DNA from 3 places in the Paenibacillus sp. FSL R7-277 genome. Region 1 is predicted to be linked to each of the others. Evidence: riboswitches for the same ligand, from Rfam matches in the RefSeq annotation. Region 1 holds a riboswitch; each other region holds the start of a gene.
The links. Region 1 has a riboswitch for cyclic di-AMP ahead of C173_RS16735 (APC family permease). Riboswitches for the same ligand answer to the same signal wherever they lie in the genome.

Region 1 (5,478 bases):
TGTTCGAGCATAACCCTGATATGGTGATTTGCATTGATCCTGCCCGTAAGAAGATAATCAGTGCTAATCCTGCTCTGCGGGACATTACCGGATATAGCAGCGAAGAACTGGGGAATTATAAGGCGATACTATACAGCGAAAGGGATGAAGCGGCCGTACGGGGTGCCATAACGCGCGCTTCACGGGGGCAGTCCTCCAAGCTGGAGCTGAAGGTACGGAGCAAAGGCGGGGAGCAGCTGATCTGTAGTGTCACCGTCTTTCCTTTGCTGCATCATACGGAGCAGTGGGTCTATATTGTGGCCGAGGATGTGACTGCCCTGATGAAGTATCAGTATGAGCTGCTGGAGGCCAGGGATGCCGCGGAGAGTGCGGTGACGATGAAAAGCGAGTTCCTCGCCACCATGAGCCATGAAATCCGCACACCGCTGAACGGCATTATCGGCGTCAACCAGCTGCTGGCCGAGGAGATCACCAATCCTGAGCATCTGGAGCTCCTACGGCTTCAGAGTACAAGCAGCCATGCTCTGCTGCATGTGATGAGCGATATTCTCGATATCTCCCGGCTGGAGGCGGATGCCCTCTCGCTGAACAAGGATTCTTTCGGGCTGAAGGCGCTGCTCCAGGGCTGTATGGACCTGTTCATGGTGAGCACACAAGACAAGCCGTTATCTCTGGAGCTTCTGATCGAGGAGGGGCTTCCCGACAAGTTCACCGGGGATGCTGCGCGTATCCGCCAGATTCTGATCAATCTGATCGGCAATGCGGTGAAATTCACGCCATCCGGCACGGTAACGGTTAAGGTGGAGTCCTATGGCGTCAGGGAGACCGCTCAGGCGCTGCAATTCATGGTGCGCGACACTGGCATCGGCATCTCACCGGATAAGCTGCAGCTGCTGTTCCAGTCCTTCTCCCAGGTGGACGGGTCGCATACCCGTAAGTACCCCGGCACGGGTCTGGGCCTTGCGATCTGCAAGAAGCTTGTAGACCTGATGCAAGGAGAGATCTGGGCAGAACCGGCAGAAGGGGGCGGCACACAATTCTTCTTCAGAATTAAGCTGCAGTCGCAGGAGCATTCCCCGGAGGTGTTTTTCGGCAAGGATACAGGGGAAGGGGAGTCAGCAGAGGAGAATGAAGCCGTATAAGACAGCGATTGCCAACAAGAGAGTTAACATTATATAATTTGAAAGTAACTATTCTTTTATCACGATAGTCCTGAGGACGGAAAGGAACTCTCTTTGAGCAAAACAAAAAAGAACAATGTCACGGCTCCCCAGATGAGCAAGCAGGAGAAGCGCAGGGCAGAGCAGGAGCAGCAGAAGCAGAAAACGAGAATTCTGATCGTGAGTACGGTGGCCATCGTTATTATTATTTTTGTAGGCTTATTCATGCTTGCTTCCAAGGACTCTTCGCCTGCCGGCACAGACAGCACGCCGGTTGCCTTCAATTACAGTGAAATGATGCGGCTTGGCAAGGAGGATGCTCCGGTCAAAATAGTGGAATTCGGCGACTTCAAATGTCCGGCTTGCGCCCAGTTCACCGGTGTCATCAAGCCGCAGATCGTTCAGGGCTATGTAGATCAGAATAAAGCAGCCTTCTATTTCGTGAATCTGGCCTTCATCGGCAAGGATTCGAGAACGGCCTCCCTGGCAGCCCTATCGGTGTATCATCAGAACCAGGAAGCGTTCTGGAAGTACTTCGATGCGATCTATGCCAATCAGGGGAATGAAGAGGAGGAATGGGCTACGCCTGACTTCATGGTGAGTCTCGCCAAGCAGCTGGAACTGCCGGTGGATTATGATCTGCTGCGCAAGGATATTGATGACCGCACCTATGAGAAGGAGCTGGACCGGGATATTCAGCTTGGCTCCGATACGGGCGTAACGAATACGCCATCCTTGTACGTGAACGGCATCAAGGTGAAGGAGCCTTTCAATATGGAGGCGATTGACGCCCAGATTCAGGCAGCAGCAGCGGGAGCAGGGGCCGCCCAATGACCGCCTTCACTGCCTTCTGCCGGCGTAACTGTCTCTACTTGGCCTGGTTCGTCTGTGTGGTTGCTGTAGCGGGAAGCCTGTATCTCAGTGAGGTCCTGCATTACGAGCCCTGCAAGCTGTGCTGGTTCCAGCGGATCTTCATGTACCCGCAGCTGTTCCTGCTGGGGATCGCCACCTACCGGGCGGACAAGCGGATCATTCCTTACGTGCTTCCCCTTAGTCTGATCGGCGGCAGCATCTCTATTTATCATTATGCGGAGCAGAAAATTCCGGCGCTCAGCAAGGTGCTTCCCTGTACCATCGGCGTACCGTGCAACAAGGATTATCTGAACTGGTTCGGATTTATAACGATCCCTCTGCTTGCACTTATAGCCTTTGCCTTAATCTCCATTCTGCTCTGGACAGGACGCAAAGAGGAGCCGGCAGAGTAAGAAGCTGACGGGCAGAAGGAAGAGAAGAGAATACCCTTAATTTTAGTAAAAAATAATAGGCAAAAACCCTGTAAAATCACGTGTTAAAGGGATAATGAAAGAGAATGAAAGATCAAGACATACCGGATGATGGATTTGGTTGTTTTGAGTGCTTTTCATTCTTTTTTCATTTGTTTCCACGCTTTACGGAAGACGTGTTGTAGCTTAATATTAGTCCTTGTGAGAAGTTGAATATGCGCTGAATTTTCCGGAAGGAAAAACGGGGGAACCACACTTTGGCCAAGGCCAAAAGGGGTGAATCGGAGCAGGCTACCTGACCTGTAACCGTAGGGCTACCACAGTCCGAATCCGCCAGCTAACCTCGTAAGCCACAAGTGGGATAATGACCATGCACACTAAGGCATGCGGATCATTTCCGTATGCTTATTTTGGTGCCTGCATTTATGAAATCCACTTATGAAAACAGCGCAGGGAAACCCGTTTCAACTTAACCAAGAGAGGAACTGTTACTACAATGGTAAGCAAGGTAAAACGACTATTGATCGGGCGTCCGATGAAGTCGAACGAACTCGATCATGAAAAGTTATCCAAGGTGAAAGCACTGGCTGTCCTGTCTTCTGATGCGCTCTCGTCTGTAGCCTACGGAACAGAACAAATTCTGATTGTACTGGTGGCCGCCGGGTTCACCGCTATCTGGTACTCTTTGCCAATTGCATTAGCCGTATTGGGCCTGCTGGCCATTCTGATTCTATCCTACCGGCAGACGATATTTGCTTATCCGCAGGGCGGTGGTGCTTATATTGTAGCCAAAACCAACCTCGGGGTTCATACCGGCTTACTGGCCGGCGGCTCTCTTCTGGTGGATTACATTCTGACGGTGGCGGTAAGCGCCTCGGCGGGGACGGATGCGATCACTTCAGCTTTTCCAAATCTCCATAATCATACTGTCCTCATAGCGGTATCTGTTATCGTGCTCTTAACAATTGTTAACCTGCGGGGAGTGACCGAATCGGCCTCCTTCATCGCTATCCCGGTCTATCTGTTCGTTGTTTCCATCTTCGTGCTCATCATCTCGGGGGTCTTCAAATATATGACCGGCGGCGCCCATGCCCATGTTCCTGAGATTGGCTCGGCGGTATCGAACGTGAGTATGTTCCTGCTGCTGAAGGCCTTCAGCTCCGGCTGTTCGGCTCTGACCGGGGTAGAAGCGGTCTCCAATGCTATTCCTAACTTCAAAGCGCCCGCGGAGAAAAATGCAGCCAAAACGCTGATGCTCATGGGCCTCATTCTCGGGGTAATGTTCACAGGTATTACGCTGCTCGCTTACTGGTACGGTATCATGCCTGATGAGAAGGCTACCGTGGTCTCACAGATTACCGAGTCTACCTTCGGCCGTGGCGGACTGTACTTCTTCATTCAGGGGATTACGGCGGTTATCCTGTTCCTGGCAGCCAATACGGCTTACTCGGCCTTCCCGCTGCTGGCGTTCATGTTCGCCAAAGATAAATATCTGCCCCATGCCTTCATGGTGCGCGGCGACCGGCTGGGCTTCTCCAACGGTATTATTTTCCTCGGTATCATGTCGGCTGTGCTGGTGGCGGCGTTTCACGGGAATACGGAAGGACTCATTCCATTATATGCAGTAGGGGTATTCATTCCGTTCACGCTGTCGCAGCTGGGCATGATGGTCCAATGGTACAGAACGAAGCCGAAAGGCTGGCAGAGCAAGTTCGCCGTCAATACGGTGGGGATGCTCACTACATTAACGATCACCCTGATTTTCATAATCACTAAATTCTCCAGCGTGTGGATGGCCTTCATCTTCCTGCCGGCTGTTATCATCGTGTTCCACCGGATTCACCGCCATTATATGAATATTGCCGATCAGCTGCGGATCTGTCCGGCTACCGATAAGCCTTGTATCAAAGGAAGCACCGTAGTCGTTCCGGTCGCCGGTGTGACTCGCGCTGTACTGCATTCGATCAGCTATGCGAAGTCATTGACAGATAATGTGGTCGCTGTATATGTAGGCTTCGATGAAGAAGAGATTCACAAGATGGAGCAGAAGTGGGAGGAGTGGAACCCCGGCGTACGCCTGATCGTCCTGCGCTCCCGCTACCGCAGCATTATCCGCCCGCTGGTGAAGTTCATCGATACAGTAGAGTGGAAGACCTCTTCAACGGATCATATTACCGTCCTGATTCCGCAATTCGTGACCAAGCACTGGTGGCAGGCGGTGCTGCATAATCAGACCAGCTTGTTCATCCGCTCTTATCTGATGAATCAGAAGGACATTGTCATCGCCACGGTTCCTTTCCATCTGCATAAATAATATAGAAGATTATTGGAAGACGGCTGTTTCTGCTTAATGCGGAGACGGCCGTTTTTACGTTATTATAAGTTATTGGTTGACATAGAGAATGAGAATCAATATCATCAGTATAGACAAGATAAAGGTAACAGAGCTTTTGCCAATCATGAGGGTAACATACAGGAGGGGTATTCAATGTTTTCGTTCAACCTGCAAGGATCAAGAAGCGGGAAGCTGGCGGTGGCCGGACTTATGACTACAACACTGCTGCTGTCCGCTTGCGGAAATAATAATAGCAACGCAGGCAGTAACGGTGGAGCAGGCACCACACCTGCGGCAACTGCAGAAGCGACTGCGGAGGCCACTGCGGTACCTACAGCAACTGCTGCACCCGCTGTGGAGAAGACCGTAACGGATGCAATGGGACATAAGGTGACCGTTCCCGCTAATCCGCAGCGTGTAATTGCTTCTTATCTGGAGGATTATCTGGTAGCACTCGGTGTGACTCCGGTTGCCCAGTGGTCTACGAAGAACGGTACTCAGGCTTACCTCGCTGCTGAGCTTAAGGATGTTCCGCCGATCAGCTATGACCTGCCGCTTGAAGCGGTCACCAGCTTCACGCCGGATTTCCACATCGTCCAGTCGGAGGGCTCGGTTCAGAACGGTCTTTATGACCAGCTGAATAAGATTGCACCAACCTATGTACTCGGCGATGAGGTCAGCAGTGACTGGCGCGCAGCCT
Region 2 (5,478 bases), on a different contig from region 1:
GCCTTTTCCCAGTGGCGAAAGTTCTGGCGTTACTCCCATAGACATTCCTACGGTTCCAAATGCGGAGGTTGCTTCAAAGAGAAGCGCCAGGAAATCTTTAGGATGAGCATATTCAGTAATGGATAGAAGAAAGGTGGCTGTTAGAACTACGCCCAGGGATATGGTCATTACTGCCAGTGCCCTGAATATAATATCCTGGGAGATGCGTTTTCTAAGCAGTTGCACATCTTTTTTCCCCTTAATCGTTGCGACGATACTTAACATAAGTACAGCAAATGTGGTTGTTTTTATACCTCCTCCAGTCGATCCGGACGAAGCCCCTACAAACATCAGGAAAATCATAAAAAATTGTGTGGCCGGGAGCATTGCTCCAATATCGATGGAATTAAAGCCGGCTGTCCGGGTAACAACACCCTGAAAATATGCCGCCCAAGTTCTTTCACTCCAAGAGAGAGTATTGAATGTTTTTGTGTTAAAAAGTTCAATCGCAAAAATCACCAAAAACCCTGCCATACAAAGGAGTCCAGAAGTAATTAAAACTATTTTTGTATGAAAGGAAAGATCTCTCCATCTTCTTTTCCGGTACAGATCCAGAATCACCGTGAACCCAATCCCGCCGATGATAAACAAAAAAGAGATAACAATATTAACTAACGGGTCACCCACATAGCGGCTCAGACTGTCTGGCCATAATCCAAATCCGGCGTTATTGAAGGCAGACACTGAATGGAATATTCCATAATAAATGGACCTTGTTGTTCCTAGTTCATTTGCCCATCGAAGGGCCAACACTATAGCTCCAGTTGTCTCCACGATAAATGAAATGAGAAAGATACTGAGTGATAACCGCACGACTCCTTGTGTTGTTACAGAATTAGATGATTGCTGGATAAGCAGACGTTCTTTTAATCCAATCTTTTTCCCCATGATCACGGCGATCAAAACACTGAATGTCATAAATCCCAAACCGCCAATTTGAATCAGAAGTAGGATAATGACCTGTCCAAAATGAGAAAAATCGGTACCGGTATCAAGTACAACGAGTCCCGTTACACATACGGCTGAAGTTGAAGTAAACAGTGCTGCCAGCCACCCTATACTAAGTCCGCTGGACGAAGATATCGGCAAGACCAGCAGCACTGTACCAAGAAATATAGGGACTGCAAAACCGAGTAAAATGATTCTGGATGAGGTCAGTCTGAGATTTGTGATGAAGGATGAGATTTTGTTAAAGAACATATCATTGGCTCCCATTATAATTCAAGTTAGCTGCCAGCTGCCGCCCGCTGAAAACTATGCTGTTCCCTAAGATAATCCAGTAATATACGGTTGAAGAGCTGGGGTTGACACAGATGAGTCGGATACATCGCATCCTCAAGGATCGCCAGACGGGCAGACGGATACTTGCTGGCTGTTCTTTTCACCTGCTCCAGCGCCCATTCATTCTGATTCCCGGATACAACAAGAACAGGAATCTGCAGCCGTAATGCGAACCCGTAGCTGTCCGTTTGTCTAAGTGCCAGCCGCTGCTTAATTAATTCCGTTGTCCGTTCATGCACAAGCTCTTTCCTGAGAATATGATAAGCCGAGAGCCACTTATTGTAGGTGATGCGCAAGGAACGGACGAACATTTCGGCAGGAAGATAATGGGCCGCCCATGCGCAGACCTCAAAGATTCCTTTCATTTTACTGCCTCTCGCAGTGTAATCCTCCTGAAAATAACTGTCCACCAATACCATATTTATTATCCGTTCAGGGTACAGGTAGGCGAATTTCTGGGCGAGCACAGCACCACTGGAACAAGCTACGATAACAGCCTTCTCTACAGATAAAGCGTCCAATAACAGCTTCAAATCTTCACATTGTGTGTCTACGATCCGGCTGATCTCCACATCCATTTTACCCGATTGCCCGTTCCCTCTCAAATCGAATACGATCACTTTGGCACGCTTGCTGAAATAATCCGCTTGCGGCTCAAACAGATGATGAGAGGTCGAATAATCATGAATAAAAACAATGGGCAGACCGCTGCCCGACATCTCATAATACAGCGACGTTCCATTCACTTCAATATGCGGCATATACAGTGCATCCTCTCATGAACGCTTGCGGGGTTAGCTGCCGGATTCGGGCCTGAAAGTAGCCCTACTCGTTTTTCCCGAGATTCACCCCATGTAACCTGGTTCCCCCGCTTCCTATAAGGAATTCAGCGATTAACTATTATTTTACAGACGTTTCCTTGCTTTCTTCCCCCAGCACCTTCAGGTCATCCTGAACGCTTCCCTTCCATAAGGGCACTCCGGAACGGTAGGCAGCCCGGCCATTTAAGTGACCTGCTACCGGTGAAGTGATGAATACAAATACAATCGCCAGCAGAAGCTTGACATTAACCGTTCCGTCTTTGAACCAAAAGTACAGGAAACCTCCTGTCAGCAAACACAATACCCCGAAGGTTGCACTTTTGGTAGCCGCATGTGAACGCAGATAGACATCGGGCAGCCGGACTAAGCCGAAGGCACTTAAGCCGCAGAAGACTGCACCCATTACCACAAGAATAGAGCTAATCAGTTCACCTGTCATTGGGGTTCCCTCCATCCTCTATAACGGCTCCCCGTTCAATATATCTGGCCAGTGCCGTAGTACCAATAAACGTCAGAATTCCGATAACCAGAATGACTTCTATAAAATCCTGGGTATCCAGCAGCATACTGAAGACGGTGATCATAGCGAGTACATGAATGCCGATCGTATCGAGTGCGGCAACCCTGTCGGAGCGGGTTGGCCCTTTCAGGAGACGGAACAGGCAGGCCAGCATCGCCAGAGCCAGAATGATCATGGCCACGGTTAGCATAACTGGGATCATTAACGGGTCACCTCCCTGATCGCTCGTTCGAAGGTGCCTCTAATCTGCGTGACCAGCAGCTGTGCATCTTTAATATCAATAGCATGAATGTACAGCGTCTTGCCATCCTTCGACACATCAAGAGTCAGGGTTCCCGGTGTCAGACAAATCAGGCACGAGAGCAGTGTGACCTCCCAGGGCGTGGCCAAGGCAGTCTCATAAGCAAAGATACCGGGACGTATAGCCAGTTTTGGACGGATGATATGGCCAATGACCACGAAATTCGAGACCGTAAGTTCACGGGCAAAGATCAGCAGAAGCTTCAGTACAGCCCATATACGTATGAGATAGAAGGTCCGGGGCTGGGACCTGGATTTCCTAAATAACAGTAAAAGTCCGATGCCCAGCAGATAACCTACTAAGAAGCTTGAGCCAGAGCCATTGTTATTTATCGCCATCCACAGAAAGGCAATCAACAGATTAAACAGGAATTGTAAGGCCATATTCACTACTCCTTCATTATGGCTTCAATATAAAGCGCAGGTGAAGCCAGAACCTCGCCAGCCTGCGATACATAAGTATACACATACTCCGCTCCGATCCCCATTGCAATCACAAGCAGCAGCAGGCCGGCAGCCACAGCCGAAGCAACCTTCAAGCTCACCTTAGGCTGCTCTTCCTTGGGTTCATTTCCCCAGAAGGCCAGCCTGAACACCTTCATCAGGGAGAACAGCACCAGAAAGCTTGATCCCAGACCAATGAGGGACAGCGTCAGCATCCCCTCGGACAACGCTCCACGGAGGATCATAATTTTGCCGGCAAAACCGCTAAGCGGCGGAATCCCCACCAGGGCGAGCGCCAGAATAAAAAACATCCAGCCGAGGAGCGGATACTTTCTGATCATCCCGCCCATACTGCCTAGCCGGTCAGTTCCGGCTGCGGATATAATCATCCCGCCCAGAATAAACATAAGTCCCTTGGCCAGCATATCGTGCAGCAGATAGAAGACTGCCCCATTCATTGAATCTGCAGTCCCTGCAGCAAGCCCAAAGGCTACAAATCCAACGCTGATAATGACGTTATAATTCAGAATCCGCGGGATATCCCTATAAGCCACTGCCCCCATGCTGCCCAGGATCATGGTAGCAGCAGCCATCCAGGCGATCCAGTCATGAGTGAAGCCGGGATCGTTCACGAACAACAACGTGAAGGTGCGGATGATTGCATAGAGTCCTACTTTGGTCAGCAGGGCACCAAACAACGCTCTGACAGCCGCCGGAGGTGCACTGTAGGACCCTGGAAGCCAGAAGAACAGGAATAGTCCTGCCTTCAGGGAGAATACAATCAAGAACAAAACAGCAATCACATTAAGCACGCCGCCTTGTCCCGCTTCAGCGATACGCTGGGACAGGTGGGCCATGTTGAGCGTTCCTACCGCTGCATAGAGATAAGCTACCGCAGCTACGAACAGTGTCGAGGATACGATATTAATAAGCAGGTATTTTGACGTTTCTCTTAGCTGAAGCTTGGTCCCACCGAGTGAGATGAGCGCATAAGAAGAAATCAGCATGACCTCAAAAAAGACAAACAGGTTGAAAATATCCCCCGTAAGAAACGAGCCGTATACCCCGACCAGCAAAAACTGAAAGAACGTATAGTAATAGAACCGCTCCCGCTGCTCTCCAATACTGCTGAAGGAGTAGCACAGAATCGCAAAACTGACGATCGAAGCCATCGTTACCAGCAATACAGCAAACATATCACCCACAAAGACAATGCCATACGGAGGAGCCCAGCCCCCCATCTGCAGGGTCAGTATGCCCTCGGAGTGGACACGTGTAACCAGCAGCACCGCAATCAGAATGTTAAGCAGACCGCTGAGCGCACTAATCACGCGCTGAAGCCGGATCTTCTCTTTGAGAAAAATCAGGATGACAGCCGTAGCAAGCGGAATGAGAATCGGGAGCACCAATAGATTACTCATTCGTTGTCCTCCTTAATGCTGTCCATTTCATCAGTACCCCGCGTCTGATATGACCGGTATGCGAGTACGAAAAAGAAGGCTGTGACCCCAAAGCTGATGACAATGGAGGTTAGAATCAGCGCCTGCGGCAGCGGATCAACATAGGTATCCGCCTTGCCTAGTACAGGGGCTGCCCCCCTTTTGAGCCCGGCCATCGTGAGCAGCAGCAGATGGACTCCATGCGTCAGCAAGGAGGTTCCCAGCACAATGCGCAGCAGGCTTTTGGAGAGAATCAGGTAAACACCGATCATGAAAAGAATTCCGACCGCTACCGCCATTACGAGTTCCATTTCTTCTCCCCTCCGATCGATAAAATGATGGTCATCGTCACGCCGACTACAGCCAGGAATACACCAAGGTCAAACAGGACGGCAGTCGCCAGCTCCGTATCGCCAAGTACTGGCAGATGGAAGTGGCCGAACGTGTGACTTAGAAAAGGAGCGTCAAACAGGAATGAACCTGACGCTGTCAGAATAGCCAGCATGAGCCCGGAAGCTGTAAGCAGCCGGTAATTCACAGGGAGCACCTTACGTACCTGATCCATTCCAAATGCGATTGCAATGAGTATAAGCGCAGCAGAAGCCATCAAAGCCCCGATAAAACCTCCCCCGGG
Region 3 (5,478 bases), on a different contig from region 1:
TCTCCTGGCTGCTGGAGCCGGGCCAATCCTTCCAGACCCCGGAGGCCGTGCTCGTCTATTCCGGTGAAGGTCTCGGCGGCATGTCGCGTACCTATCACCGGCTGTACCGGACCCGGCTCTGCCGTGGTGTTCACCGTGATCAGGCCCGGCCGATTCTGGTCAACAACTGGGAGGCGACTTACTTCGACTTCGATGCGGACAAAATCGCAACCATCGCCAAAGCAGCAGGCCCGCTCGGCATTGAGCTATTCGTCCTTGACGACGGCTGGTTCGGCAGACGCGACAAGGATAACAGCTCACTCGGCGACTGGTTCGAGGACCGCCGCAAGCTGCCTGAAGGTCTGGCGGATCTGGCCGGCCGGGTCAACAAGGAAGGCGTACAGTTCGGTCTATGGGTGGAGCCGGAGATGGTCTCGCCGGACAGTGAGCTGTACCGCAAGCACCCGGACTGGTGCCTGCATGCCGCAGGACGCCGCCGCACGGAAGGCCGCAACCAGCTAATCCTGGACCTCTCCCGTCCAGAAGTCTGCGACTATCTGTATGAGACATTAAGCGCGGTCTTTTCCAGTGCCCCGATTCGCTATATCAAGTGGGACATGAACCGTAATAAGACCGAGATAGCTTCTGCCAAAGCCAGCCCTGAGCGGCAAAAAGAAACAGCCCACCGCTATATGCTGGGGCTGTACAATTTGCTGGAGCGCCTGACCTCGCGCTTCCCGGACATTCTGTTCGAGAGCTGCTCCGGCGGCGGCGGCCGGTTCGATCCGGGAATCCTGTTCTATATGCCGCAGACCTGGACCAGTGACAACACCGATGCGGTAGAACGCCTAGCGATTCAATATGGCACCAGTATTGTCTATCCGGCCAGCAGCATGGGCGCACATGTGTCTGATGTTCCGAACCATCAGGTAGACCGCATCACCACCCTAGCTACACGCGGGGATGTGGCGATGAGCGGCAACTTCGGTTATGAGCTGGACCTCACAAAGTTCACCGAAGCGGAGAAGGACCTGGCTACCCGGCAGATTGCCCAGTACAAGGAGATCCGCACACTGGTGCAGCAAGGGGATATGTACCGTCTGCTGAGTCCGTTCGAGGGTAGTGGCGACACCGCCTGGATGTTCGTCAGCGAGGACAAGACCGAAGCCTTCGTCGCTTATTTCCGCGTGCTGGCCATACCGAATCCTCCGATCTCGCGCCTTACGCTCAAAGGACTCAATCCCGAGCTGGATTATGTCATTGAGACGGGGGCAAAAGGCAGCAACGGGCATGTCCACGGCGGCGCAGAAGCCTCTGCACCTGCAGATGGCGTCAGCTCCGCTCCATTCCAGCCCGCCTTTGACGGCACACCGCTGGGCGGTGACCGCCTGATGCGTATCGGTCTTGTGGTCTCCGACCTGCGCGGGGATTACGCCAGCTGCACCTACCGCCTGAGAGCGGTGCAGCGCTGATCTACAGCTTCAGACATACCACAGGCGTCAGCCTCCTTTTGGAGATTGACGCCTGTTTTTTTGTGGAGAGATGCAGTCAGGAAGGGGCTTGCTGCCGTTTCATTAACTACTTACTTCCTCCCCTACTCCTCTTCTACTCCTGTCCATGCTCCTTGTCCCGGCCAAGTAACCCGCTGAGCGCCTCAGTCACGTTCATGCCGGTAAGTGTCTGGGTCAGCTCTGGAACCTGGGCCATGATTTTGGCGATATCACCCGTAATCTTGTTCACGCCTGAGGAAGCCCCGTCCTGGGAGATGACGGTGATCTTATCTACCTTGGCCAGCGGGGAGGCGATTTTCTCAGCCAGCTCGGGCAGGATTTTCAGGAATTCCACGGTCAGGGCGGCTTGAGTGAACTGTTTGTACGCCTCAGCCTTCTTCTGCAGCGCTCCCGCTTCCGCCGCTCCGGCGAGCTGGACGATCTCCGCATTCGCCTTCCCTTTTGCCAATTCCGCCTCCGCTGTTGCCAGTCCGCGCTTGGTCGTCGTAGCGGCTTCGGCTTCCGCCTCCAGAATCTGCCGCTGCTTGGCGGCTTCCGCTCTCATGATCGTTGCTTGATTCTCTGCCTGGGCCGGCTTGATCACTGTCGCCTCCAGCTCCCGCTGTCTCAGCTCGACCTCGATCTCCCGGACTGTGCGGTTGGCTTCGGCCTCCATTTGAGTGATTTTGACCTGTTCGGTAACCAGCGACTGCTTGATCTTATTCTGCTGCAATTCGTACGCCAGATCCGCCTGTGCCTTCTTCACCTCGGTCTCCAGCTTGAAGTCCGCCTGCTTAATGTTCAGCTCCTTCTCGAACAGCGATTCCTTCGCACGGGCAGCGGTTCCTGCTTCAATCGTCGCCTGATGCGCATTGGCTTTGGCAATGGAGGATTCCTTCTCCGCCTCGGCCTGCTTGATCTGAATATCGCGTTCGGCTTCAGCCTTGGCGATGCTGGCATCACGGCGAATCCGCTCAATCTCAGGCACCCCCATATTGTCGATGTACCCTTTGTCGTCGGTAATTTTCTTGATGGTGAAGCTGACGACCTCCAGCCCCATCTTGTCGAGATCCTCTGAGCAGGTCTCCCGCATCTTGCTGTTGATTTCGTCTGGGGTCTTGAGTATAGATTCTACACTGAGCTGCCCGATCAAGCCGCGCAGATGGCCTTCCACCGAATGCAGAATAATCGTCTCGCGGTCTTCCTCCGGCCGGTCAATGAACTGCTCGCTGGCTGTGAGAATAGCGGTTGGATCGCTTTTGATCTTAATCTGGGCGACCGCCTCCAGGTTCAGCTTGATGCCCTGGCGGGAAAACATGGCCTGCGCCGGGATCACATCGAAGCTCATCAGCATCATGGAGATGGTTTTATTGTTCTGGAAGCCGGGGATGACGAATGTCCCTCCGCCCTGAACCACTCTTTTGCCGCCGAGACCGTATACGATCATGGCCTGATTGGGCGGAACCTTTTTATACGCGGTCACAATACTGGTTAACGCCAGCAGAATCACAACAACAATAGCTCCGGTTACATATAAAATTAACATTTGCTCCGACACTCCCCGTTAGTTTTGTTCCATTTCCCTCTCGAACAAAGTGACCGCTGCGATCCCCTTATCCGTCTTCACAATAATCACCCGATCGCCCCGCAATAGCGACTGACCGGATTCGGCCCGCACGCCGATGGAGCGCATGGTCCCGTGCAGCACATACTTCATCTCTCCCACGGCCCCATCCGCTGCGGCGATGCTGATATAGCCGAGCTGGCCTGCCGGATCATAATCGAGTTCACTCATACTGCTGTCATACCGGGTCATCACCCGGGCCAGTACCGTGTAGAGCAGGATGCCCGGCAGCAGGGCGATCAAGGTACAGACCAGTACCACGGTGAGCAGCTGCATCCCGCTGTACTTGACAAGCATATACCCCGTGCCGCCCCAGACGGTGACAAACACCATCAGCGGAAGAATCGGGAGAAAGCCCGGCCCCCCAGCATCCCCTCCCCCTACATGCAGGTGGCCTACCAGACCGTGCCCATGAATGCTGCCGCTTAGGATAAGCACGAGGCCAACCCAGAAGCAGACGATAAATACAGTAGCGATGGGAACCCCTCCTTTCAATGTAATATGGCTATAAGAAAACTGACTGTAGTGGCGATGCGGAAACTGACTAATGTGGTACATAAAAAGACTATTGCGGCATATAAATGACTAATCAGTGTTGTTATAAGATTAAATTGTGCTTCCACCTGTCACTATTGCCCCTAATTTCCACTTTAGGCTGCTTGGTTGTGTATGGCAGAGGCGCAATTGGATTCAAGGGCACTTGTGCTCTTCATTTCTGCATCCAGCCCATTTTCAGGGCATTCAGTGGGATTAATCCCCTTCCCTACACAGCAAAAAGACCACAGCAGCAGCAGGGCTCTCCGTGGTCGGTTACTCGATCATGGCGCTCATCCTCTCTCTTCGAGGCTTACGGGGTTAGCTGACGGATTCGGGCAGCGAGATTGCCCTACCTCACCAGAGCCATAGTAGCACACTGGCAAGGATTCACCCCGGGTACTCAGCAGCCTATCCTTAAGCCACCTGCACCAGTTGGTTCCCCCGTTCCCGTTACGGAATTCAGCCATTTCAAGAACAGTGTCATTTCATTCGGTTGTTGATTGAATCTTACGCCTGCAGCCATTTAATGTAAAACCTCACGGATGACAAAAGAAGTCAATAATGCTGTCCCTTCGTGAATGAAGGCGCATTCTTCAGCTCTACTCTTATCCGCCCGGGGATTTGCTCGCGCTATCGTCTGTTTACACCCATGTTACTCTTCCTCTCACGTACTGCTCATTTGCTCACCTAATCCCCTCCCACTCTCATACTCACTTATTCCCCTACTCTTACTCCCACACTAACTCTCACTTACCTACTCACTCATCTACTCACTCATCTACTCACTTACTCACTTACTCTCCTTCACTTACTCCCACTCTAGCTCTCACTCCTCATTTACTCACTTACTTCCCACTCCCTTCCCCACGCCCTCCTAACTTAATCTCCTCCCCCCACCTTTCTTTCTCAGTCCATTACTCCAAATTTAAAATATTCACATTTCCGTCACTCGATGCTCATTGTGCAATCTTTCCCTTTGAGCAATAATAGAACCTATAGATTCTATAGAGCTTATAGATTTCAGGGAAAGGAGGAACATTTACTTTTGAATTCCAAACTGAATCTGCGGGACAAAAAAAAAGAAGCCACCGCCTATGCCTTAGCCGTAGCGGCCTTCGAGCTTGCGCTTGAGCATGGCATGGATGGCTTCATTGTGGATGATGTTGTTCAGAAGGCTGGATATTCCCGGCGGACTTTTGCGAATTACTTCTCCTGTAAGGAGGAGGCAGTCGCCGCCTATTTCATTGGCATTATTGCTGTCCAAGAGAAAGAGAATAACCCGCTGGCTGCTCTGCCGTCGGATGCTACACCGCTCGATGCCCTGTACAATCTGCTGAAGCTGCAATTCACCTCGGAGTTCCTGCATAAGCTGCGGCAGTTCGTCTCCCTGGCTAATCAATATCCGTCCCTGGAGCCTTACATTCTCAATGTCTTCCGGCATTTGCAGATCACCGCCCAGGAGACACTGGAGCAGTTCACCCGTGGACGGTATGCCGATGGATATACCCACCTGCTGGTAGGTGCCGTCTATGGGGCCTTCGTGCCTATCCTGGACGGACGGCTGAACGTCATGCTGCCGGGTGAGCAGCAGAGCGGGGACTCCGGGGCTATGCCGTTTGAACAATACCTGAATTCCATGTTTGCTTATTTACGCAACGGCTTCTAAATTCACAGATAAAGAGGAGAAACCACTACATGTCTACTTTTCTATACCGCTTAGGTAAATCGGCTTATGCTAAGCCCTGGGCCTTCATTGCAGTCTGGATCATTGTACTCGGAGTTGTAGGCACCCTGATTGGAGTCAACGGCATTCAATCCAGCTCCGAGATGAAAATTGAAGGCACAGAG

Region 2: linked by a shared signal. The riboswitch ahead of C173_RS32845 (alpha/beta fold hydrolase) and the one ahead of C173_RS16735 (APC family permease) in region 1 are both predicted to bind cyclic di-AMP.
Region 3: linked by a shared signal. The riboswitch ahead of C173_RS28445 (hypothetical protein) and the one ahead of C173_RS16735 (APC family permease) in region 1 are both predicted to bind cyclic di-AMP.

Annotation. Positions count from the first base shown of each region.
Region 1 covers NZ_ASPX01000054.1:112,594-118,071, forward strand. Annotated here, with positions in the region: gene C173_RS16720 (sensor histidine kinase) at 1-1,142, shown strand, start outside; gene C173_RS16725 (DsbA family protein) at 1,236-1,994, shown strand; gene C173_RS16730 (disulfide oxidoreductase) at 1,991-2,425, shown strand; cyclic di-AMP (ydaO/yuaA leader) riboswitch at 2,652-2,811, shown strand; gene C173_RS16735 (APC family permease) at 2,940-4,757, shown strand; gene C173_RS16740 (ABC transporter substrate-binding protein) at 4,932-5,478, shown strand, end outside.
Region 2 covers NZ_ASPX01000033.1:153,665-159,142, forward strand. Annotated here, with positions in the region: gene C173_RS11975 (TrkH family potassium uptake protein) at 1-1,254, opposite strand, end outside; gene C173_RS32845 (alpha/beta fold hydrolase) at 1,266-2,081, opposite strand; cyclic di-AMP (ydaO/yuaA leader) riboswitch at 2,089-2,222, opposite strand; gene mnhG (monovalent cation/H(+) antiporter subunit G) at 2,221-2,580, opposite strand; gene C173_RS11990 (Na(+)/H(+) antiporter subunit F1) at 2,570-2,863, opposite strand; gene C173_RS11995 (Na+/H+ antiporter subunit E) at 2,863-3,345, opposite strand; gene C173_RS12000 (Na+/H+ antiporter subunit D) at 3,351-4,826, opposite strand; gene C173_RS12005 (Na(+)/H(+) antiporter subunit C) at 4,823-5,155, opposite strand; gene C173_RS12010 (Na+/H+ antiporter subunit A) at 5,143-5,478, opposite strand, start outside.
Region 3 covers NZ_ASPX01000115.1:97,606-103,083, reverse strand. Annotated here, with positions in the region: gene C173_RS28455 (alpha-galactosidase) at 1-1,451, shown strand, start outside; gene C173_RS28450 (flotillin family protein) at 1,585-3,015, opposite strand; gene C173_RS28445 (hypothetical protein) at 3,034-3,588, opposite strand; cyclic di-AMP (ydaO/yuaA leader) riboswitch at 3,923-4,105, opposite strand; gene C173_RS28440 (TetR/AcrR family transcriptional regulator) at 4,676-5,296, shown strand; gene C173_RS28435 (MMPL family transporter) at 5,326-5,478, shown strand, end outside.